4 regions of the Citrobacter sp. RHB25-C09 genome follow, and region 2 is predicted to be linked to each of the others. Evidence: predicted binding sites of a transcription regulator. Region 2 holds the regulator's gene; each other region holds the start of a gene.
What was found. Region 2 encodes PurR, which represses purine synthesis genes. Its sites were predicted from a motif close to CANGCAAACGTTTGCNTG; they were not measured.
Positions count from the first base shown of each region.

Region 1: a site for PurR is predicted at 6,479-6,496, ahead of gltS (sodium/glutamate symporter). Genes of this name have one in related genera too.
Region 3: a site for PurR is predicted at 6,383-6,400, ahead of purM (phosphoribosylformylglycinamidine cyclo-ligase). Genes of this name have one in related genera too.
Region 4: a site for PurR is predicted at 2,107-2,124, ahead of cvpA (colicin V production protein). Genes of this name have one in related genera too.

Region 1 is NZ_CP057483.1:80,783-88,593, forward strand. Features, by position in the region: tRNA gene HVY19_RS00365 (tRNA-Sec) at 413-507, opposite strand; gene yicI (alpha-xylosidase) at 832-3,150, shown strand; gene HVY19_RS00375 (AsmA family protein) at 3,206-4,915, opposite strand; gene xanP (xanthine/proton symporter XanP) at 5,036-6,427, opposite strand; gene gltS (sodium/glutamate symporter) at 6,656-7,811, shown strand, end outside.
Region 2 is NZ_CP057483.1:2,024,803-2,032,613, forward strand. Features, by position in the region: gene mdtK (MdtK family multidrug efflux MATE transporter) at 106-1,479, opposite strand; gene HVY19_RS09445 (riboflavin synthase subunit alpha) at 1,698-2,339, shown strand; gene cfa (cyclopropane fatty acyl phospholipid synthase) at 2,379-3,527, opposite strand; gene punC (purine nucleoside transporter PunC) at 3,818-5,026, opposite strand; gene punR (DNA-binding transcriptional activator PunR) at 5,138-6,070, shown strand; gene purR (HTH-type transcriptional repressor PurR) at 6,067-7,092, opposite strand; gene HVY19_RS09470 (YnhF family membrane protein) at 7,388-7,477, shown strand; gene HVY19_RS09475 (MFS transporter) at 7,659-7,811, shown strand, end outside.
Region 3 is NZ_CP057483.1:3,160,611-3,168,421, forward strand. Features, by position in the region: gene bepA (beta-barrel assembly-enhancing protease) at 1-334, shown strand, start outside; gene arsC (arsenate reductase (glutaredoxin)) at 347-706, shown strand; gene HVY19_RS14895 (Rpn family recombination-promoting nuclease/putative transposase) at 857-1,789, shown strand; gene HVY19_RS14900 (DnaA inactivator Hda) at 1,778-2,479, opposite strand; gene uraA (uracil permease) at 2,574-3,863, opposite strand; gene upp (uracil phosphoribosyltransferase) at 3,958-4,584, opposite strand; gene HVY19_RS14915 (6-phospho-beta-glucosidase) at 4,767-6,197, opposite strand; gene purM (phosphoribosylformylglycinamidine cyclo-ligase) at 6,458-7,495, shown strand; gene purN (phosphoribosylglycinamide formyltransferase) at 7,495-7,811, shown strand, end outside.
Region 4 is NZ_CP057483.1:3,015,079-3,022,889, forward strand. Features, by position in the region: gene purF (amidophosphoribosyltransferase) at 10-1,527, opposite strand; gene cvpA (colicin V production protein) at 1,563-2,051, opposite strand; gene dedD (cell division protein DedD) at 2,291-2,968, opposite strand; gene folC (bifunctional tetrahydrofolate synthase/dihydrofolate synthase) at 2,958-4,226, opposite strand; gene accD (acetyl-CoA carboxylase, carboxyltransferase subunit beta) at 4,295-5,209, opposite strand; gene HVY19_RS14185 (DedA family protein) at 5,359-6,018, opposite strand; gene truA (tRNA pseudouridine(38-40) synthase TruA) at 6,046-6,858, opposite strand; gene HVY19_RS14195 (aspartate-semialdehyde dehydrogenase) at 6,858-7,811, opposite strand, start outside.

The DNA of each region.
Region 1 (7,811 bases), 1.9 Mb from region 2:
AATAACATAGAGGTTGTATACATGCTATCGTTCCATCGATAATTCACAGATACATTATTCGTAGAGGCACTCCAGGAATGCTTTCAGTTATTCATTGGGGTTAAAAGAATTTACATGAATAATGCCAGTGAAGACTAACCAGAATAATAAACTCAAGAATAAGATTATCATCAATTATAACGTCAAATATATAAGATATTTATTTCGCTTTTCGGTAGGAAAAACCGAAGAATTGAATAACGGCCAGTATGTTTGTAAACAGTGTGTTTATAAGGGATCCGGCGTCTGAATAATAAATCACGTCTCTACTTTCAAATAGTTAGTGAGAACACGCAAACTGATGTGAACGGTGTTATGAGATAAGGTGTGGTGATACAGGGAGATAAAGGATTTTACCTGAGGGGAGTCATTTTGGCGGAAGATCACAGGAGTCGAACCTGCCCGGGACCGCTGGCGGCCCCAACTGGATTTGAAGTCCAGCCACCTCACCGGAGATGACGATCTTCCGCGCCTCGATTGCTACATGGAGGCGGGGCGCATTATAGCTACTTCCTGAGGTTTCCACACCCCCTGGCTCACTTTTTTAACTTCCCTTTCCTATTACCATGATCGGTTTCATATAAAACCTCGCAAAATCCATTAGTTACATTTTTTCACATTTTTCGGGGCTATCACGATCACAGAAAACAAGAATCGTAATTTGATAATGCGATATCGGAATACCCGTGCCTGCCGGGATGGTTTACAAGACTGTAACCGGTATCAGTGCGTGAAGTTGCCAGTATCATCAAGCAGTTGCGCACAAGGAATTTGAGAAAAAAGGAACAGAAAATGAAAATTAGCGACGGAAACTGGCTGATTCAGCCTGGCCTCAATGTCATCCAACCCATCCAGGTATTTGATGTCGAGCAGCACGGCAACGAGCTGGTGGTATATGCCGCACCGCGTGATGTTCGTGAACGTACATGGCAACTGGATACCCCACTGTTCACCCTGCGTTTTTTCTCCCCGCAGGAAGGGATTGTGGGGGTGCGCATGGAGCACTTCCAGGGCGCGTTGGATAACGGCCCGCATTATCCGCTCAACGTTTTGCAGGACGTGAAGGTAGAAATCCAGAACACTGCCGAATTCGCGGAGCTGAAAAGCGGCAATCTGAGCGTGCGCGTCACCAAAGGTGAATTCTGGTCACTGGATTTCCTGCGTAACGGCGTGCGGATCACCGGTAGCCAGTTAAAAAATAACGGTTATGTTCAGGACGCGACTACCCAGCGTAACTACATGTTTGAGCGCCTCGATCTGGGCGTCGGCGAAACGGTTTACGGTCTGGGGGAGCGCTTTACCGCGCTGGTGCGCAACGGGCAGACGGTAGAAACCTGGAACCGTGACGGCGGCACCAGTACCGAACAGTCCTACAAGAATATCCCATTCTACCTGACCAACCGGGGCTATGGGGTACTGGTTAACCATCCGCAGTGCGTGTCGTTTGAAATCGGCTCCGAGAAAGTCTCGAAGGTCCAGTTCAGCGTAGAGAGCGAGTATCTGGAGTACTTTGTGATTGACGGCCCAACGCCGAAAGAAGTGCTAAACCGTTATACCCGGTTCACCGGGCGTCCGGCGCTACCTCCGGCATGGTCATTCGGCCTGTGGCTTACCACCTCGTTTACCACCAACTACGACGAGGCGACGGTGAATAGCTTCATCGACGGGATGGCGGAGCGTAATTTGCCACTGCACGTCTTCCATTTCGACTGCTTCTGGATGAAGGCCTTCCAGTGGTGTGATTTTGAGTGGGACCCGGTGACCTTCCCGGATCCAGAGGGCATGATCCGTCGCCTGAAGGAGAAAGGGTTGAAAGTCTGCGTGTGGATCAACCCGTATATCGGCCAGAAATCACCCGTTTTTAAAGAGTTGAAGGATAAAGGCTATCTGCTCAAACGCCCGGATGGCTCTCTGTGGCAGTGGGATAAATGGCAGCCTGGATTGGCAATTTACGACTTCACGAATCCGGAAGCCTGCGAATGGTATGCCAACAAGCTGAAAGCACTAACAGACATTGGCGTGGATTGCTTCAAGACCGATTTTGGCGAGCGCATCCCGACCGATGTTCAGTGGTTTGATGGTTCCGATCCGCAGAAAATGCATAACCATTATGCGTACATCTACAACGAACTGGTGTGGAACGTGCTCAAAGAGACAGTCGGCGAGGAGGAGGCTGTCCTGTTCGCCCGTTCGGCCTCCGTGGGCGCGCAGCAGTTTCCCGTTCACTGGGGCGGCGACTGCTACGCCAACTATGAATCCATGGCGGAAAGCCTGCGCGGTGGCCTGGCTATCGGCCTGTCCGGGTTTGGTTTCTGGAGCCATGATATCGGCGGCTTCGAGAACACCGCACCGGCCCACGTTTATAAACGCTGGTGCGCGTTTGGACTACTTTCCAGCCACAGCCGCCTGCACGGCAGCAAATCCTACCGTGTGCCATGGGCGTATGACGATGAATCCTGCGATGTGGTGCGCTATTTCACCGAGCAGAAATGCCGCCTGATGCCGTATCTGTATCGTGAAGCGGTACGGGCTAACGAACAGGGTACGCCGATGATGCGTGCCATGATTCTGGAGTTCCCGGACGATCCGGCGTGCGATTATCTCGACCGTCAGTACATGCTCGGAGATTCGGTGATGGTGGCACCGGTGTTCTCCGAAGCCGGTGATGTGCAGTTTTACCTGCCGGAAGGGCGCTGGACACATCTGTGGCACAACGATGAAATCCAGGGTAGTCGATGGCATAAACAGCAGCATGACTTCCTCAGCCTGCCGGTTTACGTGCGTGACAACACGTTGTTGGCGCTGGGCAGCAATAGCCAGAAACCGGATTACGCCTGGCATGAAGGGACCGCGTTCCAGTTGTTCCATCTGGATGAGGGGCGTGAAGCAGTGTGCGAAGTGCCAGCCGCGGACGGTTCGGTGATCTTCACGCTGAGAGCGAAACGCAGCGGAAACACCCTCACCGTAACCGGAATGGGAAATGCCCACGACTGGACGCTGTGTTTGCGTAATATTCCGCAGATCAGCGGCATCAAGTGCGGTTCACACAGGGAAAGTGAGCAGGGTGTGATCGTGAAGCCGCAGGGTAGCGAGGTGGTGATAACCCTTTAAAGGTGAATGCCGAACGTAGGCCCGGTAAGCGCGAGCGCCTCCGGGCAATTCCACCTTACTGTGCAGGTTCTGTGGACGTCACTTCTCCACCTGACACCACGCCTGCCTGCATGGTCTGCGTCACCTGCTGTTTTTCTGTATTCACTGCATGCAATTTACCGTTAATTGTTGGCTTCAGCGGCGCGTCGGCCTGCACGGTTCCGCTGACCGTCAGCTGAATATTGCCATCACCGGAGAGGGGTAAGGCTGGCCATCCCCATTGCTGCAGAACGTTTACCGGTACACCGCGCCCGTTCAGGCTGACCTGCGTCTGGCGCGTTGGCAACTGTGACACGCTGGCGGTGGCCTCAAGCAGCCCTTTTTCGGTAAAGGCGCTCAGTTCGCTAATGTTCACCGTGCTGGCATTCGCCGCCAGTGTCATAGAAGGTCGGCGGACGTCAACGCGGTTAAAGGTTGCAGCAGACGCATTCAGGGTCGCGTTACCGCTCCAGATGCCCCATTTATGATCCTGCACCAGCCCCAGATTGGCGCCATAGCCGTCCAGTGCGGTGAGCTGCCACGGAAACGTCGGGTCGATATCAATGATCAAATTACGGCTGGCGTTAAATTTTTTCAGCGTCAGGCTAGCCAGCCATGCCGGCAGCGGCTCCATCCATTTTTGCTTCCAGTTTTGCGGCAAAGTGTATTCCAGCCCCGCCAACGCGGCGTCATCAAGCACCAGCGCTTTCCCTTCCCGCAGCCAATTGCCCGACGTGCGAATCATGCCGCCTTCCCAGCGGGTGGTAAACTGGCGAACGGCAATGCCCTGAGGGGAGAATTCGGTATTCAGTATCGGATCGAACAAATGCAGTGAGCCGTAAATGAACTCGCTGGCGTTCATCGACAGTTTCCCCTCCTGTGTCTGCCAGTCGTCCTTACTGAACGTCAGGTTGCGCAAGCTAAGATCAAGGTCTGTCACCGCCCAGTCCGGCCCCTGAAGGCGTGCGTCGGTGATTTCCAGGCGACCAATTTGCAGTGACGGTATGGTTTTTAACGGCGAGAAAAACGCAGCCAGCGTCTTGTCGCTTTGCAGGCGAATGTCGTTCAGACGTAGATTTTCGACTATCCAACTGCCGTCGGCGCTACGTTGTGCCACACCGGTTAATGCACCGCGCGCGATATCTGCGCCAATTGTGCTCAGTATCACCTGATTATTGTCAATGCTGCCTTCAATCAACACGTTGCTGGCAGGGACGTCGTTCAACGTCATCGACGCGGCGCTAAGCTGAATTTGGGCTTTGCTGCCCAGCACTCTACCTGCTTCAGGGGACCAGGGAATGACGCCGCCATTCACGCGCTGGGCGCTGAGATCCCACTCGCTGCCCGGACTGTTCAGCGCCATACCCTGTAACTGCAGGCGATCGGCCTGGAAGGGGAAGGGTGCTGTTTGAGGGGAGATGTTCAGCGTCCCGTTTTGTAACAGGATAGTATCGACATGCAGGGGATCGGTAAGCTGGCGGCTGCTCAGGCCAATGTCGACCGTTTTGGCGACCAGCGTGGCGGGTTGACCGTCGCGACCAAAGGTGACGTTTTCCAGCAGGATATGGGTGGGTGAGGAAAACCGATGATCCATCGCATCAAAAGCCAAATGGTAGTCGCTATTGTCGGATATCCAGGCGCTAACGTGTTCCGCGCCCCAGCGGGTTTGCAGCAGAAAATAGAGGCCGAGAATCACCAGTAGAAAGGCGATCAGCAGGTAAACAATTAGCTTTCCAATAAATTTCATGGTCTTCCATCCCGCGACGAACACATTACTGAGTTATGCACGATTTACGTGTAATCCTCAAGGCGGGAAAAGTGAAAGAGCGTTACAGCGGCGGTGAACTGGAATCACCGCCACATAAGATTACTGTTTTTCTGGCGGGAAAATCAGGTTCAGCACAATAGCGGTAATACCGCCTGCGGCGATACCGGAGGAGAGCAGATTTTTCACCCAGTCCGGGGCAAATTGCAGGATCAGCGGCTGCTGAGAAACGCCAAGGCCGACTGCCAGTGAAAGCGCAATAATCAGAATAGCGCGACGGTTCAACGGCTCGCGGGACACAATACGTACGCCGGAGGCCGCAATGGTACCGAACATGACCAGCGTCGCCCCGCCAAGGACTGGCTCAGGAATATGCTGCACAAAACCACTCACCGCCGGGAACAGACCCAGCAGGATCAGCATCAGCGCAACCACAAAGCCAACGTAACGACTGGCAACACCGGTTAACTGGATGACACCATTATTCTGACCGAAACAGGAGTTCGGGAAGGTGTTGAACACGGCGGAAACGAATGAGTTCAGACCGTTAGCCAATACCCCACCTTTCAGACGTTTCATGTATAGCGAACCCGAAACCGGCTGCTCGGAAACATCAGAGGTCGCAGTAATATCACCGATGGTTTCCAGAGAAGTGATCATAAAGACCAGCATCAGCGGCAGCAGCAGGTTCCAGTCAATCCCCAGGCCGTAATACAGCGGCGTCGGCACCATGATCAGGTCCTGGCTGGTTGGGGCGGTATTTTCAGGCAGCATGCCCATAAACCACGCCAGCGCATAGCCTGCGGCCATGGCGATAACCAGCGAGGCCACGCGCAGATACGGGTTACGTTGACGGTTAAGCAAAATAATCAGCAGCAGTACCACGCCTGCCAGCATCAGGTTTTTCGGCGCGCCGAAGGTATTGTCACTCATCGCCGCATAGCCACCGCCAATCGACGTCAAACCAACCTGGATCAGCGACAGACCGATGATCATCACCACCACGCCGGAAACCAGCGGAGTGATAATGCGTCGCGCGAGGTGAAGAACGCGGGAGATAACCATCTCTGTACAGCTTGCCAGCATCAGCGTGCCGAACAGTGCTGCCATCATGGTCGGGACATCCGCGCCACCGGTTTTGAGTGCCGTACCGCCCATAATTAGCGGTGCGACAAAGTTAAAACTGGTTCCCTGAATCGATAACAATCCTGAACCTACCGGACCCCATGCTTTGATTTGAATAATAGAGGCCACGCCGGAGGCGAACAGCGACATGCTGATGATGTGCTGTGTATCCTGAGCCGGTAATCCCAGCGCCTGACAGATAAGTAACGCCGGCGTTATAACCGCAACAAACATCGCCAGCAGGTGCTGACACGCGGCAAACAGGGTTTGTGGAAGCGGCGGACGATCTTCAAGACGATAAATCAGTTCACTGTTGTGATTGTGAGCAATCGGTTGCGCATTTTCTGATTCGAGGGTGTTAACAGACATCAGAGACGATCTCGTGGTGGAAAAGCGGGCATTTTAGCCGACCAGGGGGCAAAAGCAAACGTTTGCTAGCCAGAATGGTTAATATTTAAAAAAACTAAATGCACCTTTTTATATAACTTTTCCTATTTTTCCGCTTAAAATCCATGCCGATTCCTCAAAAGCACAGTGTTCGCAAGGGAATAACCCGCATGAATGAGTCATGCATTCTGCACCCTAAAGGAGCTAAATATGTTTCATCTCGATACGTTATCGACACTTGTTGCCGCAACGATGACGTTGCTGCTAGGGCGCAAGCTGGTACAGTCTGTTTCCTTTCTGAAGAAATACACCATTCCTGAACCCGTGGCCGGTGGTTTGCTGGTGGCGCTGGCGCTGTTAGTGCTGAAAAAAAGTATGGGTTGGGAAGTCGGCTTTGATATGAGCCTTCGCGATCCGCTCATGCTGGCCTTTTTTGCCACCATTGGTCTGAACGCTAATATCGCCAGCCTGAGATCGGGTGGCCGCGTCGTGGGCATTTTCTTGATCGTCGTGGTGGGGTTACTGCTACTGCAAAACGCCATCGGTATTGGTATGGCAAGCATGATGGGGCTGGATCCGATCATGGGGCTGATTGCCGGGTCAATTACGCTTTCCGGCGGTCACGGCACCGGTGCGGCGTGGAGTAAGTTGTTTGTCGAACGGTATGGTTTTGCGAATGCGACAGAAGTGGCCATGGCTTGCGCGACCTTTGGTCTGGTGCTCGGTGGGCTGATTGGTGGCCCGGTGGCGCGGTATCTGGTGAAGCACTCGACGACGCCAGACGGCATTCCTGACGATCAGGAAGTCCCAACTGCGTTTGAAAAACCGGACGTTGGCCGCATTATCACCTCGCTGGTGCTGATCGAAACCATTGCGCTTATCGCTATCTGCCTCACGGTCGGCAAAATCGTTGCGCAACTGTTGTTGGGAACCGTGCTGGAACTCCCTACCTTTGTCTGCGTGCTGTTTGTCGGTGTGATTGTCAGCAACGGACTGGCGCTGATGGGCTTTTACCGCGTCTTTGAGCGCGCAGTATCCGTTCTGGGTAACGTTTGCCTGTCATTGTTCCTTGCGATGGCGTTAATGAGCCTGAAGCTGTGGGAACTGGCTTCGCTGGCACTGCCAATGCTGGCGATCCTGCTCGTTCAGACAGTCGCAATGGCGCTGTATGCCGTGTTTGTCACCTGGCGGATGATGGGTAAAAACTACGATGCTGCGGTCCTGGCGGCGGGGCATTGTGGATTTGGTCTGGGGGCGACACCGACGGCGATCGCTAACATGCAGGCCATTACGGACCGTTTCGGACCTTCGCATATGGCGTTTTTGGTGGTACCGATGGTTGGTGCGTTCTTTATCGACATCGTCA
Region 2 (7,811 bases):
ATGAGGCAAGAGGGAAATGGTAATTTTCTTCCGGATTTCACTCGATTGCAGAGTTAGTGCGCAAAATGTTGACAGAATAGCCGCCCGCAGGCGGCTATTGCCGGTTTATCGCGCGGCGCGTTGCAATATTACCGCTGACGGCTGGCGTTGCAGGAAACGCATTCGCAGCATCATCATGATGGCCGCAGAGGTCAGGCCGATAATAAAGCCCATCCAGAAACCTGCCGGGCCCATCCGGTCAACCACCAGATCGGTCAGCGCAAGGATATAACCGCTGGGTAGGCCCAGCACCCAATACGCGGTAAAGGTAATAAAAAAGATAGAGCGCGTATCTTTGTAACCACGCAAAATCCCGCTGCCTATCACCTGGATAGAGTCAGAAATCTGATAAATTGCCGCCAGGAGCATCAGCTGCGCCGCCAGGGTAACCACTTCCGGATTGTCGTTGTAGAGCAGGGCGATCTGCTCGCGAAACGATACGGTAAAAATCGCCGTGATACACGCCATGCACACGCCCGTTCCCAGACCAGTGCGTGCAGCGGTCTGCGCATCCAGCGTGGAGCCTTGTCCCAGTCGGTAGCCCACGCGGATGGTCACAGCTGCAGCCAGCGACATCGGTAACACAAACATCAGTGAACTGAAGTTCAGGGCAATCTGATGACCCGCAACATCGACAATACCCAGCGGCGAAACCAAGAGTGCCACAACAGCAAATAGCGTGACTTCAAAGAACAGCGCCAGCGCGATCGGCAAACCTAACTGAATAAGACGCTTCATCACCTCGTTGTCCGGTTTGCTGAAGCGATGCACGTTACGGATATCGCGCATTGAACGCGCATTTTTGACGTACCAGATCATGGCGCCAAACATCACCCAGTACACGGCAGCGGTAGCAACACCACAGCCAACGCCGCCCAGTTCTGGCATCCCGAAGTGACCATAAATAAACACATAGTTCACCGGAATGTTAACCAACAGTCCGATAAAGCCCATGACCATGCCGGGCTTGGTTTTTGCCAGCCCTTCACATTGATTACGCGCTACCTGGAAGAACAGATAGCCTGGCGCGCCCCACAATAGCGCGCGAAGATAACCGACGGCTTTATCTGCCAATGCCGGATCAATGTTATGCATTGAACGGATGATGTAACCCGCATTCCATAACACCACCATAATCAGCACCGAGACGATACCCGCGAGCCAGAAGCCCTGGCGCACCTGATGGGCAATACGTTCGCGTCGGCCGGAACCATTAAGCTGGGCAATAACAGGGGTGAGCGCCAGCAACAGTCCGTGTCCGAACAGAATGGCGGGAAGCCAGATCGAGGTGCCGATCGCCACGGCCGCCATGTCGGTGGCACTATAGCCACCGGCCATAACCGTATCGACAAACCCCATTGCGGTTTGGGCGACTTGCGCAAGAATCACCGGAATTGCCAGAGCCAATAACTGACGCGCTTCGCTAATATACTTCTGCACGTGAACACCTATAGAATTGTTTTTATTTATGAGACTAAAAAAGCCGCCACGTGTGGCAGCAAGAAGAAGATGCAGGGGAAATTTCAGTCTATTGTAGCGAGGAATGCATAATTCTCCAGTGAAAAAACACCTTGACCGGGTGCTTTACTGGCAACCTGATTTTCCAACTGTTATTGTTGCAGGCAGAAATGTATTAACTGAATTCAGGAGTTGCAGTTATGTTTACGGGTATTGTTCAGGGCACCGCCAAAGTGGTGTCAATTGATGAAAAACCAAATTTTCGCACCCATGTAGTGGAATTACCTGAACACATGCTGGACGCTCTGGAAACGGGCGCATCGGTGGCGCATAACGGCTGCTGCCTGACCGTGACAGAAATAAATGGCAATCTCATCAGTTTTGATCTGATGAAAGAGACACTGCGAATAACGAATCTCGGTGAGTTGAAGGTCGGCGACCGCGTTAATGTTGAGCGTGCAGCCAAATTTAGCGATGAAATTGGCGGACACTTGATGTCCGGGCATATCATCACTACCGCTGAAATTTCGAAGATCTTAACCTCCGAAAACAACCGTCAAATCTGGTTTAAAATCCAGGATCCCACGTTGATGAAATATATCCTGTATAAAGGATTTATTGGCATTGACGGTATTAGCTTAACTGTCGGCGAAGTGACGCCAACACGTTTCTGTGTACATCTCATTCCGGAAACACTGGAGCGCACTACGCTGGGTAAGAAAAAGCTGGGCGCACGGGTCAATATTGAAATTGATCCGCAGACGCAGGCCGTAGTGGACACGGTCGAACGCGTGCTGGCGGCGCGCGAAATGGTGGTGGTGAAACACGAGAGTGAAGCCTAGGGGAATTTTCGCCCCTGCATAACAGCGGGGGCAAAACGACTAGCGAGGAACACGCAAACCGTTTTCAACGCCGCGAGAGAAAACCACCTGCCAGAGTTGAATATCACGGGCCCGGAACGCACCGGCGCAGGCATTCAGATAATAGCTGAACATCCGTTTAAAACGTTCAGAATAGTGTTCCGCGATTTCCGGCCATGTGGCGATGAAACGCTCATGCCACGCCATCAGAGTCTTGTCGTAATCCGCACCGAAGTTGTGCCAGTCCTCCATGATAAAATGCGCTTCACTGGCATTGGCGATTTGGCGCACAGAGGGAAGGCAGCCATTCGGGAAGATATATTTATTGATCCACGGGTCGACGTTATTATCCGTTTTCTTCGAACCAATAGTATGCAGCAGGAAAAGACCGTCAGGTTTTAAATTGCGGTCGACCACGTTGAAATACGTTGGATAATTCTTCGGTCCGACATGTTCGAACATACCCACCGAGACAATGCGGTCAAACTGGTCATCCAGGTCCCGATAATCCTGGAGTAGAATCGTCACATCCAGCCCGGCGCACCGCGCCTGCGCCATTTTTTGCTGTTCAGCGGAAATGGTCACGCCTACGACGCTAACCCCATAGTGGCTGGCCATATAGTGTGACAGACCGCCCCAGCCGCAGCCGATATCCAGCACGCGCATACCAGGCCGCAAATGCAGCTTCTCACAGATCAGTTTCAGTTTTTCGCGTTGTGCTGACTCGAGCGAGTCCGTGTCTTTCCAGTAGGCGCAGGAATACTGCATATAAGGATCAAGCATACGACTGAAAAGGTCATTACCGAGATCGTAATGTTCTTTACCAACTATCCAGGCGCGCTTTTTACTTTGTAAATTGAACAGGCGTGCGCCAGCGATGCGGAGCGTATCTTTAAAGTGGCGGGGTAGTTGGCCTTCCAGTCCGGCCCGTAAAACCTTACTGAAAAAGATGTCCAGTCGTTCGCATTCCCACCAGCCGTCCATGTAGCTCTCACCCAGACCCAGTGACCCCTCTTGTAATACACGTTTGAAAAATTTGGGGTTCGTAACCTGTATGTCTGCGGGAGAGGAACCGTTTATGGTGATACCCGCACGGCTTAATAATTCGTTGGTGATCCGGTACCAGTCGTCATCCGGAACGCTGACTTCTTCTATACACGATGAGCTCATAGTTTCTCCATCACTGGTCGGTGATTAGAACCTTAAAACAGCGTAGACGCTTTTTAGGCTTTGTGAGAAATCTCACGGAATATTTCGCGAGTCTATTAATCGACGTAGAGCAGAGGAAAGGAGGAAACCTTGCCGAATAGGCCATCCATGGTGAAACGGGAACGCTCCGGTTCCCGTTAATACATAATTATTTTCGTATTTTTAACAACCGAGATTTAGTATAGGCCTCAAAATCTGATGATTCAATCAAAAATTGTTAGGTGGCTAATCAATATAAAATATCATTGATATCAATGAGATTCGCTATGGGCAATCTCTGCTGCGTGGTCGTTTATCGGTTCGCAAGCCTGAGGCAGCGAACGCATTTTATAACCCAATCCTGCCAGCAGAACGGTCGTCAGCATGACACTGGTCGTTGTCAGCAGCGGCGTGCTGATAAGCCAGGATACGACCAGGCTTGCGAGGAAACACAGCCCCAGTTGCAGGGTGTTTTGCAAGGCCGCCGCCCGGCCTGTCGCCTGAGGGAAAGGCCGCAGCGCTTCTGCCACTACGATGGGATAAATGGCACCGTTGGCAATTGCCATCACGCAGAACGGGATCAGAATCTCAGTCAGCGAAACGTTGTGAATAAAGCCAGCAGCCCAGGTGCCAACAACGCTTAGCGCATAGACCACCAGCAACCAGGGGAGTAACTGCTTGCCTTGCCATTTTTGCAGGGCGGCGCGACAGCCGTAACCGCCAATCAAAAACGCAATGGTCTGCGGCACGTAGCTAAGACCTATTACCGCGGGGCTGTAGCCCATTTCACTGAGAATAAACGGCGAACCGGTAAGCCAGGCAAAGAAACTGGCTGAACATGCGGCATAAATTAATACATTGCCCCGGTAGGTTTTCGAACGCAGAAGCGTGGTGAAGGTCAGTTTCTCGTGGTTATCATGACGTGCTTTACTGGACGGCTTCAGACGCAACGCTGGCAGCATCAGAATAAGGGTAATAGCGAACAGCGTGGCAAAAATGGCCTGCCAGGAGAAATGGGTCAGGATCCAACTGCCCAGCAGCGGTGCCAGGGCTGGAGATAACCCGACCAACGGCATAATCGTGGCGAAAATGCGGTTAATTTTCTGCGAGGGATAGTAATCCGTAACCAGAGCCTGCCAGATAACCGTTGCCGCACAGACGCCAACGGCCTGGATAAAGCGCAGGACGAGCAGCCCGGTTGCGCTTTCAACCCATAACATCCCCAAACTGCCCACCGCAAAAATCGACAGGCCCAACAGGAGAATTGGCTTACGTCCGTAGCGGTCCGAAAGCGGTCCCCACAGCAGTTGCGCCACCGCAAAGCCGGCTAAGAACAGGCTCAGGCTGGCACTGACCGCGGAGGCTGGGGTTTGCAGGTCAGACTGGATGGTGGCAAAAGCCGGCAGATACATATCCGTCGCCAGAAAACCCAACACGCTGAGTCCTGCCAGCCACACTAAAAACCCTTTTCCAGGTTGCATACATGTTCTCTTAATTAACCTAATGACAATGCGGCAGAGTGTAGGGAGTGTATTTCTGCTTGTGAAACGGTAATATTTGGACATTGCATTCAAAAATTTTGCAGGCAGATTATGTGGTCAGAATACGCACTGGAAGTGGTCGATGCTGTCGCGCGCAACGGCAGCTTTAGTTCAGCGGCGCAAGAGTTACACCGTGTTCCTTCTGCGGTCAGTTACACCGTGCGTCAGCTTGAAGAATGGCTGGCAGTCCCGCTTTTTGAGCGGCGTCATCGGGATGTCGTATTAACGCCCGCTGGCGCGTGGTTTTTGAAAGAAGGCCGTTCTGTTATCAAAAAAATGCAGGACACACGGCAACAGTGTCAGCAGATTGCTAACGGCTGGCGCGGGCAATTGCCGATCGCGGTGGACAATATTGTTCGCCCGGAACGCACCCAGCAAATGATCGTTGATTTCTATCGCCATTTTGATGACGTAGAGTTACTGGTTTTTCAGGAGGTTTTCAACGGTGTGTGGGACGCGCTTTCTGATGGCAGGGTAGAGCTTGCTATCGGTGCAACGCAGGCGATACCCGTTGGGGGACGCTACACCTTCCGTGATATGGGGATGCTGAGCTGGAGTTGCGTGGTAGCAAAGCAGCATCCCTTAGCGGCGATGCGCGGCCCCCTGAGTGATGACACTCTGCGCAACTGGCCATCACTGGTGCTGGAGGATACGTCGCGTACCCTGCCAAAACGCGTGACCTGGCTACTTGATAACCAAAGGCGGATGGTCGTTCCGGACTGGAACTCTTCGGCGACCTGCATTTCTGCCGGGCTGTGCATCGGCATGGTGCCCACGCATTTTGCTAAACCGCGGCTTAATGACGGACAGTGGGTGGCACTGGAACTGGAGAATCCGTTCCCGGATGCGGCATGCTGCCTGACATGGCAGCAGAACGATACCTCACCTGCGCTTGCCTGGCTGCTGGACTATCTGGGAGACAGCGAAACGCTGAACAGAGAGTGGTTGCGGGAGCCGGAAGAGACTCCCGCAGTAAAGAATTAACGACGATAGTCGCGGAACGGACCATCCGCAACGGAACGACGTTCAATGAGGCGCGGATGAACTTCGATAGACTGCGACTCTTCGCGTTTGTTGACGATACGGTCTAACAGCATATTAAAGGCGGTTTCACCCAGTGAATCTTTTGGCTGATGGATCGTCGTTAATGCCGGCGTAAAGAAGCGGGCGTTACGCACATTATCATAACCGATCAGCGAAATGTCCTGCGGCACGCGCAGTCCCATCTCATCCGCAGCGCAAAGCGCGCCCATCGCCATAATATCACCGCCGCAAAAGACCGCCGTTGGGCGATGCGACTGCGACAGGATCTGCTGCATGGCGCGGTAACCGGATTCCGGCTCAAAATCACCCTGAACAATCCAGTTTTCCGGAACCTTGATCAGTGCTTCTTCCATCGCCTTCATAAAACCGGCCAGACGTCCGGCACCGGTATTTCGCTCCATCGGCCCCGGAATGACGCCGATCTCTCGATGACCGCGATCGACAAGATAACGACCCGCCATATAGCCGCCCTCAAAGGCGTTATCAATCACCGTATCGGTAAAATCTGCTTTGGCTTCGCCCCAGTCCATTACCACCATTGGGATATGGCGATACTCTTCGAGCATGGAAAGCAGGGGCTCCGGGTACTCAGAGCACATCACCAGCAGGCCGTCGACGCGTTTCTGCGCCATCATTGAGAGATAGGCCTGCTGTTTTTCGAGGCTATTCCATGCATTACCCAGAATCAGGGTGTAGCCTTTCTGGAAGCAGTTTTTTTCCACGGCTTCAATAATTTCTGCAAAATACGCAGCTTCGCTACTGGTCGCCAACAGTCCAATAGACTTGGTGTGGTTCACCTTCAGGCTACGGGCAACGGCGCTGGGGGAATAGTGCAATTCTTTGATTGCCGCCCACACCGCATTGCGTGTTTCTTCAGCGACGAAACGCGTCTTGTTAATTACGTGTGATACGGTTGTAGTGGAAACGTTTGCTCGCTTCGCTACATCTTTAATTGTTGCCATTACATCTCACTCCAGACCCTAACCCGATCGTTAAACTACGTTAAGTAAACGTTTGCCTTCACACACCCCGATCGCAACATCAGGGTTGCGGCACGCCGGGAAAACGACACGGAACGACAGGAAGGGGTCAATGGCCAGTACGCTAAATTAGTAAGCGTGGAATTCTGGCTGATCTTAACGAAAAGGGGAAGTGCTAAAAACAGATATCACTCTAAATCGTGGGAGATTTTTACTCAGAAGTGTGTAAAAATGCGCTATATCACTTTTTGTGTGGGAATAAAAAGGAGAAAAGTTGATGAGTACCGATCTTAAGTTTTCCGTAGTGACCACAGTTATTGTTCTGGCCCTGATCGTTGCGGGTGGTTTGACGGCAGCACTGCACTGATTCACCGAGAGGGAGCATGCGCTCCCTCATACCTTCCTGCCAATATCCCTGTCTGAATTGTTATCTAATCTGCAATAGTCTTTTGTACTTTTGTTAATTTCATTTTTTTGTGATTGATGTCATGCTTTTCACTCATACATGAGCATCGCGTTTCAACGCGAAGAGGCGGAGCAATCAACACATGAAAATTAATTATCCGTTACTGGCGCTGGCAATCGGTGCGTTTGGTATAGGAACTACAGAATTCTCACCGATGGGCTTATTGCCCGTCATCGCTAATGGCGTCGGCGTGTCAATACCGGCAGCGGGGATGTTGATCAGCGCTTATGCCGTT
Region 3 (7,811 bases), 1.1 Mb from region 2:
CCTGCAACTTAACCTTGCCAATGCCCTGCTTCAGGCTAACCAGCCAGGAGAAGCCGCGACGATCCTCAATCGCTATACGTTTAATAATAAAGACGACGGCAACGGTTGGGATTTACTGGCACAAACGGAAGCTGCACTGAATAATCGCGATCAGGAGCTGGCCGCTCGTGCTGAAGGCTACGCGCTGGCCGGTCGCCTCGATCAGGCTATCTCAATGCTGAGCAGCGCCAGTGCGCAGGCTAAACTGGGGAGCCAACAGCAGGCGCGGTACGATGCGCGTATCGACCAGTTGCGTCAGTTGCAGGAACGCTTTAAGCCGTACACTAAAATGTAACCAGGATTCACCATGGCAAAAACTGTTAAAATTTATCATAATCCGCGCTGCTCAAAGAGCCGCGAAACGCTTAGCCTCCTGCAATCTAAGGGCGTTGAGCCTGAAGTGGTGCTTTATCTCGAAACACCCGCTGATGCAGCGACGATCCATCAATTACTGACGATGTTGGGCATGTCCAGCGCCCGCGATTTGATGCGCCAGAAAGAAGATCTCTATAAATCACTGAATCTTAATGATGAAAGGCTGACAGAAGATGCGTTGATCCAGGCAATGGTCGAGAATCCAAAACTGATGGAACGCCCGATTGTCGTCGCAAACGGTCAGGCGCGAATCGGTCGTCCGCCGGAACAGGTGCTGGAGATCATCGATTAATCGACATGCCGCAGTCGAAGATGACTGCGGCATTTCTTTCCCCCTCGTCGATTTTTCCCGAGCCTTCTCGCAATCTTTAATAATGAAACGTTACTCCGTTTTATTACGTGGTAGCTTTCATTGTATTAATTAAAGAAGGAAAAGGATGTCATGAATAACAGGACTACTGCCACCCCGCACGACGCGATATTTAAGCAATTCTTATCCCATCCCGAAACGGCGCGCGACTTTTTAGATATTCATTTACCCCGAGCGTTACATAAAATTTGTGATCTCAACACACTATGCCTTCAATCGGGGAGTTTTGTTGAGGAGAATATGCGCGCCTATTATTCCGATATTTTGTATTCGCTAAATACACAAACCGGTAAAGGTTATATTTACGCGTTAATTGAACATCAAAGCTCTCCCGATCGACATATGGCCTTTCGCCTGATGCGTTACGCTATCGCCGCGATGCAGCGTCACCTTGAGGCCGGGCATGACTCGCTCCCTCTGGTGATTCCCGTGCTTTTTTACCACGGCCTCGTCAGCCCGTATCCTTACTCCATGCGCTGGCTGGACGAATTTGCCCTGCCCTCATTAGCAGAAAAGTTTTACAACGGAGCCTTTCCACTCGTGGATATTACCGTGACGCCTGATGATGAAATAATGCAGCATCGGCGAGTTGCCATTCTGGAAATATTACAAAAGCATATTCGTCTGCGTGATTTAAATGAATTATCAAATCAGCTAAAAATATTAATAAACCGGAAAACCATCACCCATGAGCAGCTAAAAACGGTATTGCATTATATATTAAAAAGTGGAAAATTAGATAATCCAGAAATGTTTTTCCAAACGCTGGCAAATCACGCCCCAGAATACAAGGAAACAATTATGACACCGGAAGAGTATCTGAAAAATGCAGGACGTGAAGAAGGACTGAAAAAAGGGCAAAAACTTGCCGCATTGCACATTGCCAAAGAAATGCTGAAAAACGGGCTCGATCTCTCGCTTATTCTCACTGTGACGGGCGTCAGCGAAGAGGAATTACACCAACCAGAGTCATTGTGCTATAACGTTGATCCCTTACAGTCTTAGGGTTTCCTTCACAAACGGAATAGTCAGCTTGCGTTGGGCAGTAATAGAGGCGTGATCGAGTTGATCAAGCGTGTTAAACAGGGTGCGCATTTCACGATCCAGTCGTTTGAGCAGAAAACGCCCTACGTCTTCCGGCAGTTCAAAACCGCGCTGCCGGGCACGCAATTGTAGCGCCTGAAGCTTATCCTCATCAGACAGGGGTTGCAGCTTGTAAATCTGCCCCCAGTCTAAGCGCGAGGCCAGATCCGCAAGACCAAGGTTGAGCTGACGGGGCGGGCGATCGCCAGTGATCAGTAAACGCGTCTTTCCTGACTCGAGAATGCGGTTGTAGAGGTCGAAAATGGCCATTTCCCACAGCGCATCCCCCGCGACACATTCAATGTTGTCAATACACACCAGTGACAGTTGCTCCATTCCGTCGAGGACTTCCGGAACAAACCAGGTTCGCTTATCCAACGGCACGTAACCCACCGCATCGCCACGCTGTGACAGTTCAGCGCACGCTGCGTGCAGCAAATGACTGCGGCCTGCGCCTTCACGCGCCCAGAGGTAGATGTATCCACTATGTTCCTGACGCAGCACGTTTTGCAGCGCGGCCAGTAAAGAGGCGTTATCCCCCGGCCAGAAACTTGCAAAGGTTTCATCGTCAGGCAGATAGAGTGGCAGAGAGAGCTGTGCCGGTGTGTTCAGAGTGACCTCAGTTCAGATTTCACAAAATCGCGATGAGTTTACCACAAATTTCTGTTGCGATAGAACCGGGCAGGAACACTGCCCGGGTTTGATGCTATTGCTGTGGCGTATCAGCATCCTCAGCATCCAGAACCACTTCTTCCGGGCGCAATACGCTGATCAGTTTGAAAATCAGGCTCAGGCCGATCCCGACAATTGTTGCCAGCGCCATGCCTTTTAGCTCCGCCGCACCAATGTGAACCTTCGCGCCGCTGACGCCGATAATCAGAATCACCGACGTCAGGATCAGGTTTTGCGCCTTGTTGTAATCGACTTTAGATTCGATCAGCACGCGAATACCCGATGCGCCAATAACACCGTACAGCAGTAAAGAGACGCCGCCCATCACCGGCAGTGGGATGATCTGAATCGCCGCAGCCAGTTTCCCCACGCAGGAGAGCAGGATGGCGAAGATCGCTGCGCCACCGATAACCCAGGTGCTGTACACACGAGTGATCGCCATAACACCAATATTTTCACCGTAGGTAGTATTGGGGGTGGAACCGAAGAAACCAGAAATCACCGTCGACAGACCGTTGGCAAACATGGAACGGTGCAGGCCCGGATCGCGGACAAGATCTTTTTTGACGATGTTCGCCGTTACCACCAGGTGACCAACGTGTTCAGCGATCACCACCAGCGCCGCAGGTAGAATGGTCAATATAGCAAACCACTCAAAGCGAGGCGTGTAGAACGTGGGCAAGGCAAACCAGTGTGCCTGCGCAATCGGCGTGGTATCAACAACACCCATCGCAAACGACAGCGCATAGCCCGCCAGTACACCAATCAGGATGGGGATGATTGCCAGGAAACCACGGAACAGTACCGATCCGAACACCGTAACCGCCAGCGTGACCATGGAAATAATAATGGTTTTGGAATCCGGTGATTGCCCGTCTGCCGGCAGCAGTCCGGCCATTCCCGCTGCGACACCTGCCAGTTCAAGACCGATGACGGCAACGATTGCACCCATTGCCGCAGGTGGGAACATGACGTCCAGCCAGCCGGTTCCGGCTTTCTTCACAATGAATGACACCACGCAGAACAGCACGCCACACATAATAAAGCCGCCTAATGCCACTTCGTATCCCAACGGCAGCAGAAGCAGTACTGGTGAAATAAAGGCAAAACTTGATCCCAGGTAGGCAGGAATCTTTCCCTTACAAATAAACAGATACAGCAAGGTACCGATACCGTTAAAGAGCAGAACGGTAGCCGGGTTGATATGAAACAGAACGGGCACCAGCACGGTTGCGCCAAACATGGCGAACAGGTGTTGCAAACTAAGCGGGATTGTCTGTAAAAGCGGCGGTCTTTCACTCACCCCGATAGCACGGCGCGTCATAGCGATTTCCTCTAAGTGTTGTGTTATTAGCAGTTAGCTTATTTTATTTAAAAAAAAGCCGACTCTTAAAGTCGGCTAGTAATTAGCTCTTCACTTATTTAGTACCAAAAATCTTATCGCCGGCGTCGCCAAGCCCCGGAATAATATATCCGTGCTCATTCAACCCCTGGTCAATTGATGCAGTGTACAGCTCTACGTCCGGATGCGCTTTTTCCAGCGCCGCGATGCCTTCAGGCGCTGCAACCAGCACCAGCACCTTAATAGAGCTGCAACCCGCTTTTTTCAGCAGATCGATGGTGGCGATAACAGAGCCCCCCGTTGCCAGCATCGGGTCAACGATCAGCGCCATGCGCTCGTCGATATTGGAAACCAGCTTCTGGAAATACGGTACCGGCTCCAGCGTCTCTTCATTGCGGTACATGCCAACAACGCTGATACGTGCGCTCGGTACGTTTTCCAGAACGCCTTCCATCATCCCAAGCCCTGCGCGCAGGATAGGCACGACGGTAATTTTTTTGCCTTTGATTTGGTCAACTTCGACCGGGCCGTTCCAGCCTTCAATGGTCACTTTTTCAGTTTCCAGGCCCGCAGTCGCTTCGTAGGTCAGCAGACTGCCTACTTCCGAGGCGAGTTCACGAAAGCGTTTAGTGCTGATGTCGTTTTCACGCATCAGACCCAGCTTGTGTTTGACGAGTGGGTGTTTGACTTCCACGATCTTCATACTCTTCTCCTTTCCTCAGACGGGTGGCAACCACAAAAAAAATCGCCGGATTATACCGCTTTTCCTCGATGGCGCAACATAACGTCTGCATGACCTGGATCAAGCAAAGCGCGTTACGTTTGGATGATGAGTATAAAACAAGCCCCGCATCTGAGGCGGGGCTAATAAGCAAGCGGTTGAAATCAGAGAGATTCACCGTTAGTTTTTATCACCTGCTGATACCAGGCGAAGGACTTTTTCGGATAGCGAGCCAGCGTTCCGCTGCCGTCATTATTTTTATCAACATAGATAAAACCGTAGCGTTTTTTCATTTCGCCCGTGCCGGCGGACACCAGGTCAATACAACCCCATGGGGTGTACCCCATCAGGTCAACACCGTCTTCAACAACCGCTTTTTTCATTTCACGAATATGTGCCGCCAGGTACTCAATTCGGTAGCTGTCATCAACCGTTCCGTCTGGCTGTTGCACATCAATCGCCCCAAAGCCGTTTTCAACGATAAACAGCGGGAGTTGGTAGTGATCCCAGAACCAGTTCAGCGAATAGCGCAGCCCAACCGGGTCGATTTGCCAACCCCAGTCTGATTTTTGCACGTAGGGATTCGACACCAGACTTTTCGATTCGTCGTAATCAAGCTGTGGGTTATCGGCAGTCGCTTTGGTGGCAAACGACATGTAATAGCTAAAACCAATGTAATCGACACAACCTTGCATCAGAGCCGCCCGGTCTTCATCGGTGATATCAAGGTTAAAACCGCGACGGTTAAAATAGTTGAGAAGATGCTGCGGGTACTTCCCGCGCACATGCACATCGGTAAACCAGTAGCGACGGTGCATCGCATTCATCGCCATCATCATGTCATCAGGCGCGCAGGTCAGCGGATAAATCGGGCACATGGCAATCATGCAGCCGATCTGCAAGTTGGGGTTAATTTCACGCGCCGCTTTTACCGCCAGCGCGCTGGCCACCAGTTCATAGTGCGCCGCCTGAAACATCACCGGCTCGCGATCTTCGCCCGGTTGATATTTCAGTCCGGAATTGGTGAACGGCGCAAAATCTTCTTGGAAGTTCGCCTGGTTATTGATCTCATTGAAGGTCATCCAGTATTTCACTTTATGCTGATAGCGGGTGAATACCACTTTCGCGAAGCGCACAAAGAAGTCGATCAACTTACGGTTACGCCAGCCACCGTACTCCGTCACCAAATGATAAGGCATTTCGAAATGCGACAGCGTTATCACCGGTTCTATGCCGTACTTCAGGCATTCATCGAACAGATCGTCATAAAATTGCAGCCCCGCTTCGTTCGGCTGCGTTTCGTCGCCCAGCGGGAATATACGCGTCCAGGCGATAGACGTGCGAAAACATTTAAAGCCCATCTCTGCAAAAAGCTTAATGTCTTCTTTGTAGCGATGGTAAAAATCAATCGCTTCATGGTTGGGGTAGTTTTTACCTGGCAATACGCCATCGGTAATTTCTCGCGCGACGCCGTGAGCGCCAGCGGTCATGACATCAGCCACGCTGATCCCTTTTCCGCCTTCCTGCCACCCCCCTTCTAACTGATGAGCAGCGACCGCCCCACCCCACATGAAATTCGCTTTAAATCCAGACATAGTTCCCCTCTTCGATTCACCATGGCAATACAGAAACCGGTTTCAGTATGATACTGAGCAATCATGGTCAGGCTTTCAAGCAGGAAAATGTACCCGGTTTCATTTTCGTGGGGTAGCTCATAAAAACGGTCTATTTTGAAGAAAAGGAAGAAATAACCAGCAGAAAAAAACGGATACATCGCAGGCTCGCAAACGTTTGCTATCCCTGTTAGAATTGCGCCGAATTTACTTTCTACCGCAAACGCGTGGGGACCCAAGCAGTGACCGATAAAACCTCTCTTAGCTACAAAGATGCCGGTGTGGATATTGACGCAGGCAATGCTCTGGTGGATCGAATCAAAGGCGTAGTGAAGAAAACTCGCCGCCCGGAAGTCATGGGTGGTCTGGGTGGCTTCGGTGCGCTGTGCGCCTTGCCGCAAAAATATCGTGAACCGGTACTGGTTTCCGGCACTGACGGCGTAGGAACAAAGCTGCGCCTGGCAATGGATTTAAAACGCCACGACACTATCGGTATCGATCTCGTGGCGATGTGCGTTAACGACCTGGTGGTTCAGGGTGCAGAGCCGCTGTTCTTCCTTGACTACTACGCCACCGGTAAACTGGATGTGGATACCGCAGCCAGCGTGATTAACGGTATCGCGGAAGGTTGTCTGCAGTCTGGCTGTGCGCTGGTTGGCGGTGAAACCGCTGAAATGCCGGGGATGTACCACGGTGAAGATTACGACGTCGCCGGTTTTTGCGTCGGAGTGGTAGAAAAATCAGAAATTATCGACGGTTCTAAAGTAGCCGATGGCGATGTGCTGATTGCCCTGGGCTCCAGTGGTCCGCACTCCAACGGTTATTCGCTGGTGCGCAAGATTGTGGAAGTCAGCGGCTGTAACCCGGAAGCGACGGAGCTCGACGGTAAACCGTTAGCCGACCATCTGTTGGCGCCAACCCGTATTTACGTGAAATCGATCCTCGAATTGATTGAGAAGGTTGACGTTCACGCCATTGCCCACCTGACTGGCGGCGGTTTCTGGGAAAATATCCCACGCGTTCTACCGGACAACACCCAGGCGGTAATTGATGAATCCTCATGGCAGTGGCCTGCGGTCTTCAACTGGCTGCAAAACGCCGGTAACGTCAGCCAGCATGAAATGTATCGCACCTTTAACTGCGGCGTCGGCATGGTTATCGCCCTGCCTGTGGCAGAAGTGGACAAAGCCCTTGCCCTGCTGCAGGCAAAAGGTGAAAACGCCTGGAAAATCGGTATCATCAAAGCCTCTGATTCCGAACAGCGTGTGGTTATTGAATGATGAATATTGTGGTGCTTATTTCCGGTAACGGAAGTAATTTGCAGGCGATTATCGATGCCTGCAAACAGAATAAAATCAAAGGCACCCTGCGGGCAGTATTTAGCAACAAGGCCGACGCGTTCGGCCTTGAACGTGCTCAGGAAGCGGGTATTCCTGCACACGTTCTGACCGCCGATCGGTTTGACAGTCGTGAAGCATTTGACCGTGAACTCATTCATGAAATAGATGCGTATTCCCCAGACGTTGTGGTTCTGGCGGGTTTCATGCGTATCTTAAGCCCGGCATTTGTCATGCATTATCGTGGGCGTTTACTCAA
Region 4 (7,811 bases), 990 kb from region 2:
AAAGAGCAATTAACCTTCGTTGTGCATCTCGAGGTTTTCTACTTCGGTCTGACGTTGTACCGCTTTGGCATCGTCATTACGCAGGGAATCGAGGAAATCGAGGTACTGCTGGTCAACGTCTTTCGTCACGTATACGCCGTTAAACACCGAGCACTCAAACTGCTGAATATCCGGATTTTCCGCGCGAACCGCGTCGATCAGATCGTCAAGATTCTGGAAGATCAGACCATCCGCGCCGATGATCTGGCGAATCTCATCGACTTCGCGACCATGGGCAATCAGTTCATTGGCGGTTGGCATATCGATCCCATACACGTTCGGGAAACGAATCTCCGGTGCCGCAGAGGCCAGATAGACCTTTTTCGCCCCGGCTTCACGCGCCATCTCAATAATCTGTTCTGAGGTAGTGCCGCGCACGATGGAGTCATCCACCAGCAGGACGTTTTTATCACGGAACTCGGCGCGGTTGGCGTTCAGTTTGCGACGCACGGACTTACGACGCAGTTGCTGTCCCGGCATGATAAAGGTACGACCCACGTAGCGGTTTTTCACAAAACCCTGACGGTAAGGCTTGCCGAGGATACGGGCGATCTCCAGCGCGATGTCACAAGAGGTTTCCGGAATTGGGATCACCACGTCGATATCCAGATCTTCCCATTCACGGGCAATCTTCTCGCCGAGCTTGGTGCCCATATTCACGCGGGCGCTGTAGACCGAAATTTTATCGATGAAGGAGTCCGGGCGCGCAAAATAGACATACTCGAACAGGCATGGGTTGCTAACCGGGTTTTCCGCGCACTGGCGGGTAAACAGTTGCCCTTTTTCGGTAATGTACACCGCTTCACCGGGCGCGACGTCACGCAGGAATTCAAAGCCTAACGTATCCAGCGCCACGCTCTCGGAAGCCACCATATATTCGGTACGACCATCACCAATGTCGCGTTTGCCCATCACCAGCGGACGAATACCGTTCGGGTCGCGGAAAGCCACCATCCCGTGGCCGATAATCATCGCCACGCAGGCATACGCCCCACGGATCTGGCGGTTGGTCGCGGCAATCGCGGCAAAAATATTGTCGGCTTCCAGCGGGTAGTGGCGGAAGTTATCCAGCTCGCTGGCGAAGATGTTGAGCAGAATTTCTGAATCTGAAGTGGTATTGATGTGGCGACGTTTTTCTTCAAACAGCTTTTTACGCAGCTCATGGGCGTTGGTCAGATTGCCATTATGGGCAAGCGTAATGCCATACGGAGAGTTGACGTAGAAAGGTTGAGCTTCAGAGGCGCTGGAGCTGCCAGCCGTTGGGTAGCGCACATGACCGATGCCCATGTTGCCCTGCATACGCTGCATGTGGCGAGCGTCAAAGACGTCGCTCACCAGGCCGTTTGCTTTACGCAAGCGGAAGCAGTTGTTTGCATCGATGGTGATGATGCCAGCGGCATCCTGACCACGATGCTGGAGCACCGTTAAGGCATCATAAATCGACTGGTTAACCGGCATAACACCGGCGATACCGACAATACCGCACATACGTCTTTTCCTCGTTAAGCCACATCTCAGAGCCTTTAGGCTCTGGGCAAGAAACTTGACGAGCTTTGCAGATAGTCAAAGAACCATCTGATGATGAAACTGAACTCAGGGATTAGCCGCGACTGACTCCAGTCCTCACTTTTCGACAACCCGGTAAAGGTATCGAGAAAGAACAGAATGGCAGCGACAATTAATACGCCACGCAGCGCCCCAAAACAGATCCCCAGCACCCGGTCTGTACCCGACAACCCGGTTTTTTCGACCAGTTGTCCAATCACAAAATTCACGACCGCGCCGACGATCAGCGTCGCGATAAACAGTACCGCGATGGCAATCCCGTTTCGAACCAGTTCGTCTTCAAAGCCCGAAAACCAGACAGACAGGTAAGTGTAGTAATGGCTGGCGACAAAGAAAGCACAACCCCATGTCACCAACGATAACGCTTCACGAACAAAGCCACGGATTAGGCTAACCAGACAGGAAAAACCAATCACCGCGATAATGGCGTAATCAATCCAGACCATATGTGTCCCACGACTTTACGCCCTGTCGTCCTGTTCGGGGCGCATTCTAACAGAAAAAGAAAACGTTTGCGTAGGGATTTCCTTCCCGTGCGTAAATAAAAATGGCGCCGAAAAAACATTCAACGCCATTACCATTTTTGCCTCTTCGGGCATTGCCGGATGGCGGCATAAACGCCTTATCCGGCCTACAATTGTCGCCGTAGGCCCGATAAGCGCAGCGCCATCGGGCGGAACGCGGTTTAGTTCGGGCTGTAACCCATCACCACGCCGCTCAGTCCGGAAATTTGCTGCAGCTCACCCAGTGAACCTTTCAGCTTATCTCTTGACGCATCCGGCCCAACCAGTATACGGGTTATTTTACCCTGTACCGGCGTAGACGGAGAAGTATAAACCCGGTAGCCCGCGCCACGAAGTTTACTCACTATTTCATTGACCTTATCGGCGTTTTTCAATGCCCCCAGCTGGACAACGTACGCCTTACCCGTCGGTGTCGGTTTTTCTTCGACGACCGGTTTTGGCGCAGGAACCGGCGTTGGCTCAACCTTCGGTTGCGGCTGTGGCTTCGGCTTCGGTTTTTCTACCGGCTTCGGCTTGGGCTGCTCAACAGGCGCAGGTACGGGATCAAGCTCAGCGCTGGTGTTGTTTGCATAACGTGAAGGATCCAGCGACGGTGCCGCCGCATTCCCTGCCCGCACCTCTTCCGCCGCACCTTCCGGCGGTTGCGTCGGTAACGCTTGCGTCGCCGCAGGCATCATATCCGGTTCATCGCGATCGCCCGGTTTAGGGACCAGCGGGATCGCAGCGAATTCATCCTGATAATGTTTTTTCTGCCCGTCGAGCAGACCTGGAAGCACAATCACCCCCAGCGCAACCAGCACGATCGTGCCCACTAAACGATTCTGAAACTTACTCGCCACCGCTTCTCCCCGCGTCCATTACTTCCATGACGTGCGCAACCGTATGAAAGGATCCACACACCAGTACGGTATCTTCTGGCTTCGCCTCTGCCAGCGCGGCGTACCACGCCTGTGCGACACTGTCATAGACATTACCTTTCCCGAGATGTTCCAGCAGTTGCTCTGCCGTCGCCCCTCGCGGCCCCTCCAGCGGAGCACAATACCAGTCGTCGACCACGGTTTTCAACCAGGCCAACGTTCCTGCGATATCCTTATCATGTAGCATACCGATAACCGCAAGAACGCGCCCCTGTTTCGGTAACATTTTCAAACGGCCAGTCAGATATTCCGCCGCGTGAGGATTATGCGCGACATCGAGGATCACGCGCGGCGACTCGCTCACAATCTGAAAACGTCCGGGTAAAATCGCCTGAGCAATCCCGTCGCGTATCGCCTGCTCTGGCAGCGTTAACCCACTGGCACGCAGTGCTGCCAGCGCGGTTGCCGCGTTAGGCTGCGGCACCTGCGGCAGTGGCAGCGCCGTCAGCGTTCCGTGTAGGTCAGTGAAGCGCCAGGTATCCCCCGTTACCTCATACTGCCAGTCCACGCCACGACGTTGAAGCTGCGCCCCTTTTTCCTGGGCGACATCAGCAATGGTTGAAGGCATTTCCGGTTCACCGACGATAGCCGGTTTTTCCGCGCGGAAAATACCCGCTTTTTCACGGCCAATGCTTTCGCGATCCGGGCCCAGCCAGTCGGTATGATCGAGCGCAATGCTGGTGATCACCGCGACATCAGCATCGACCATGTTTGTCGCATCCAGACGCCCGCCAAGCCCCACTTCCAGTATGACGACATCAAGCTTAGCCTGTTTAAACAGCCACAGCGCCGATAGCGTTCCATACTCGAAATAGGTCAGGGAAATATCACCGCGGGCGCCTTCAATCTCCGCAAAAGAGGCGGTGTGCGCCGATTCCGGCAGTTCCTTACCTTGAACGCGTACACGCTCGGTGTAGCGCACCAGATGAGGAGAGCTATACACGCCCACCTTGTAGCCTGCCGCCGTTAATACCGATTCCAGCGTACGGCATGTGGTGCCTTTGCCATTCGTTCCGGCAACGGTAAACACAAAGGGGGCGGGTTTCAGCACATCAAGTCGTGCAGCCACCTGGCTTACGCGTTCAAGACCCAGATCGATAGTGGTGGCGTGCAGGTGTTCCAGATAAGAAAGCCACGAGGCCAGGGGCGACGTGGCTTGAGGGATATGTTTGTTTTCCATGATGCCCGTAAAATCGTTACGTTAGAAAAGCAAAAGGGCAGCGCCTGCGGCCCTGCCCTTCTCCGTTATCAGGCCTCGGGTTCCTGATCTGGCACCGGTGGTACCACCACGCCTTCACGCGGGGTATCCGGATTCGGCGTTGGCTGATTCGTCAGCTTCGCCAGAATGCTTGCCAGTTTCAGACGCATTTCCGGACGACGGACGATCATATCGATAGCGCCTTTTTCGATCAGAAACTCACTGCGCTGGAATCCCGGCGGCAGCTTTTCACGTACGGTTTGCTCGATAACACGCGGACCGGCAAAGCCAATTAATGCTTTCGGCTCAGCGATATTGAGATCGCCCAGCATCGCGAAGCTTGCAGAGACGCCACCCATGGTTGGGTCGGTCAGTACGGAAATGTACGGCAGACCGCGCTCCTGCATTTTAGCCAGCGCAGCAGAGGTTTTCGCCATCTGCATCAGTGACATCAGCGCTTCCTGCATACGCGCGCCGCCGGATGCGGAGAAGCAAACCAACGGGCAATTGTCTTCCAGCGCCTGTTCTACGGCACGGACGAAACGCGCGCCGACAACGGAACCCATTGAGCCGCCCATGAAAGAGAACTCAAACGCCGCCGCGACAACAGGCATACCGTGAAGCGTACCTTTCATGACGACCAGCGCGTCTTTTTCGCCGGTTTCCTTTTGTGCGGAAGCCAGACGATCTTTGTACTTCTTGGAGTCACGGAACTTCAGCACATCTTTTGGCTCAAGCTCGCTTCCCAGTTCTACGAGGGAACCTTCATCTAACAGACTATGCAGGCGATTGCGCGCCGACATGCGCATGTGATGGTCACACTTCGGACAGACCTCAAGATTACGTTCCAGCTCAGCACGGTATAAAACCTGACCGCAGCTATCACACTTCGTCCACACCCCTTCAGGAATGCTTGCCTTACGGGTTGGAGTAATGTTGCTTTTAATTCGTTCAATCCAGCTCATTGGTGACCTTTCTGCCTGAACCCTGGTTAGCTTTGTTATAAGGGGCGCATAATGCCATTTTTGCCCCTAACAGACCATGAATGTTACACATTAAAACATAACAGCCCGATACTTTGGATAAAAAAGTGGTCGAACCGCAGAGTAAGTTTCTATTTTTGTGCTCTGGCTGCCGCACGTCTGTGGCGAATGATCTCCACCACCCCCGGCAGGATAGACACAATAATAATCCCGACAATCAGCAGCTTAAGGTTATCCTGAATCATCGGGATGGTTCCAAAGAAATAACCTGCGTAGGTGAAGAGCAGAACCCACAGCAGCGCGCCAATCACGTTATACGCAGCAAAATGACGATAAGACATATGCCCCATTCCCGCCACAAACGGCGCAAAGGTTCTGACTATCGGCACAAACCGCGCGAGAATAATCGTTTTGCCGCCGTGTCTTTCATAGAACTGGTGAGTTTTATCCAGATAGCTGCGACGGAAAATCTTAGAGTCCGGGTTGCTGAATAGCTTCGCGCCAAACAGCCGTCCAATGGTGTAGTTCACTGCATCACCAATAATCGCGGCAATCAGCATTAACGCGACCATCATATGCACGTTGAGATCGTTGGTTCCCAGCGACGCCAGCGCGCCCGCAACAAACAGCAAAGAATCCCCCGGCAGAAACGGCGTAACCACCAGACCAGTTTCGCAAAACAGGATCAGGAACAGTATGGCGTAAACCCAGACGCCGTACTCCGCAACCAGTTCCGCTAAATGCACATCGATGTGCAGAATGAAATCGATAAGAAAGTAAATCAGATCCATAGTTGCCTTTACCTTGTACGACGCAAATTAGTCCGCCAGGAACAGCGGACCCATGGGTGGTTTTGGAAGATCAAAGCGTTCGGGGTAATCCACCGCCACCAGATACAGACCTTCCGCTTTCGCCGTTGCCGCTGCGAGCGTTCTGTCCTTTGCCGCTAACAGCTCTGCTATCCAGCTCTCCGGCTGGTTGTGGGCACCTACTTCCATCAGGCTGCCGACAATGTTCCTGACCATATGATGTACAAAGGCATTCGCTTTGATATCAACCACCACATACGGGCCATGGCGCGTGACGTGTATATGCATCACGTTACGCCACGGTGTGCGCGACTGACACTGCACGGCGCGAAACGAGGTAAAGTCGTTTTCACCAATCAGACACTGCGCCGCGCGGTGCATCCGCTCAGCGTCCAGCGGCTCATAGTAGTGCGTTACCCCTTTGCCTAATACCGCCGGACGCAGCCGGTGATTATAGATGATGTAACGATAACGACGTGCCGTGGCGCTAAACCGCGCATGAAAATCTTCCGGTACAGCTTTTACCCATCGAACGGCAATGTCACCAGGTAAATTCGCATTTACACCTAACGTCCACGCCGCGTCTTTGCGCAGCGCGGTAGTTTCGAAATGCACAACCTGCCCGGTTCCGTGAACGCCCGCGTCGGTACGACCGGCGCAAAAAACGTGAATGGGTTCATTCGCCACCTGCGAAAGCGCCTTTTCCAGCTTTTCTTGTACGCTACGGACTTCGTTCTGACGCTGCCAGCCATAATATTTGCTGCCGTCGTACTCAATGCCCAGCGCAATTTTATAGACAAGCGGTTGCTGCGGGTCAGACATTAGTACATGTACTCCTGGACCAGTTTTTCAGCAATTTTCACCGCCATCAGCGCGCCGCCAAAGCGGACGTTATCGGCGACCGACCAGAACTGAACCTGTTCAGGCATTCCGTAATCGTTACGCACACAGCCCACCGAGAGCTGCGCGTTGCCGGAGGCGTCGCCAACCTGCGTCGGGAAGTCCGTTTCTTCTGACAGTACAATGTCTTCACCACGGGAAAAGGCATCGCGGGCCTCTTCTGCGGCCAACGGACGCAGCGCTTCAAACGCCACTATCTGCGCATGGCCATAAAATACCGGCGACTGTACGCAGCTTGCGGAGATCATCAGCCCGTCATCCTGCATAATTTTGCGCACCTCGTCGACGATCCGGCGCTCTTCGCGCACGCTGCCTTCACGATCCGGCAGCAGCGGCAGCATATTGAACGCCAGTTGACGACCAAAGAAATCATCTTCATCAATGGGAATACCGTTAAGCAGCTTCGCGCTCTGCCCGGCGAGGGCATCAACGGCTTTTTTTCCGTGGGCGGAAGCCGAAAGCAGGTTGGTTACGGTGATGCGGGAAAGTCCACCCTGATCGATAAGCGGTTTCAGCGCGGCCAACAGCTGACTGGTCAGGCTGTTCGGCACGGCAATAACGTTGCGATTGCGGTAATCTGCCAGTACAAACGGGTTTACCTCAGGCACCACCAGCGGTACATCTGGTTCAAGGGCGAACAGACCGCTGGAATCAATGACCAGGCAGCCAGCGTTTGTGGCGTCTTCAACCCAGGCCGCAGTAGCTTCAACGCCCGCAACAAAAAAGGCCAACTGCGCCTGCGTCCAGTCGAACTCTGCCGCATCCTGAACAATGACGGACTTCCCCGCAAAGCGCAGGTACTCTCCCGCACTTTCCGCACGCGCCAGCGCATAAATTTCACCAACCGGGAACTGGCGTTCAGCCAATGTTTCAAG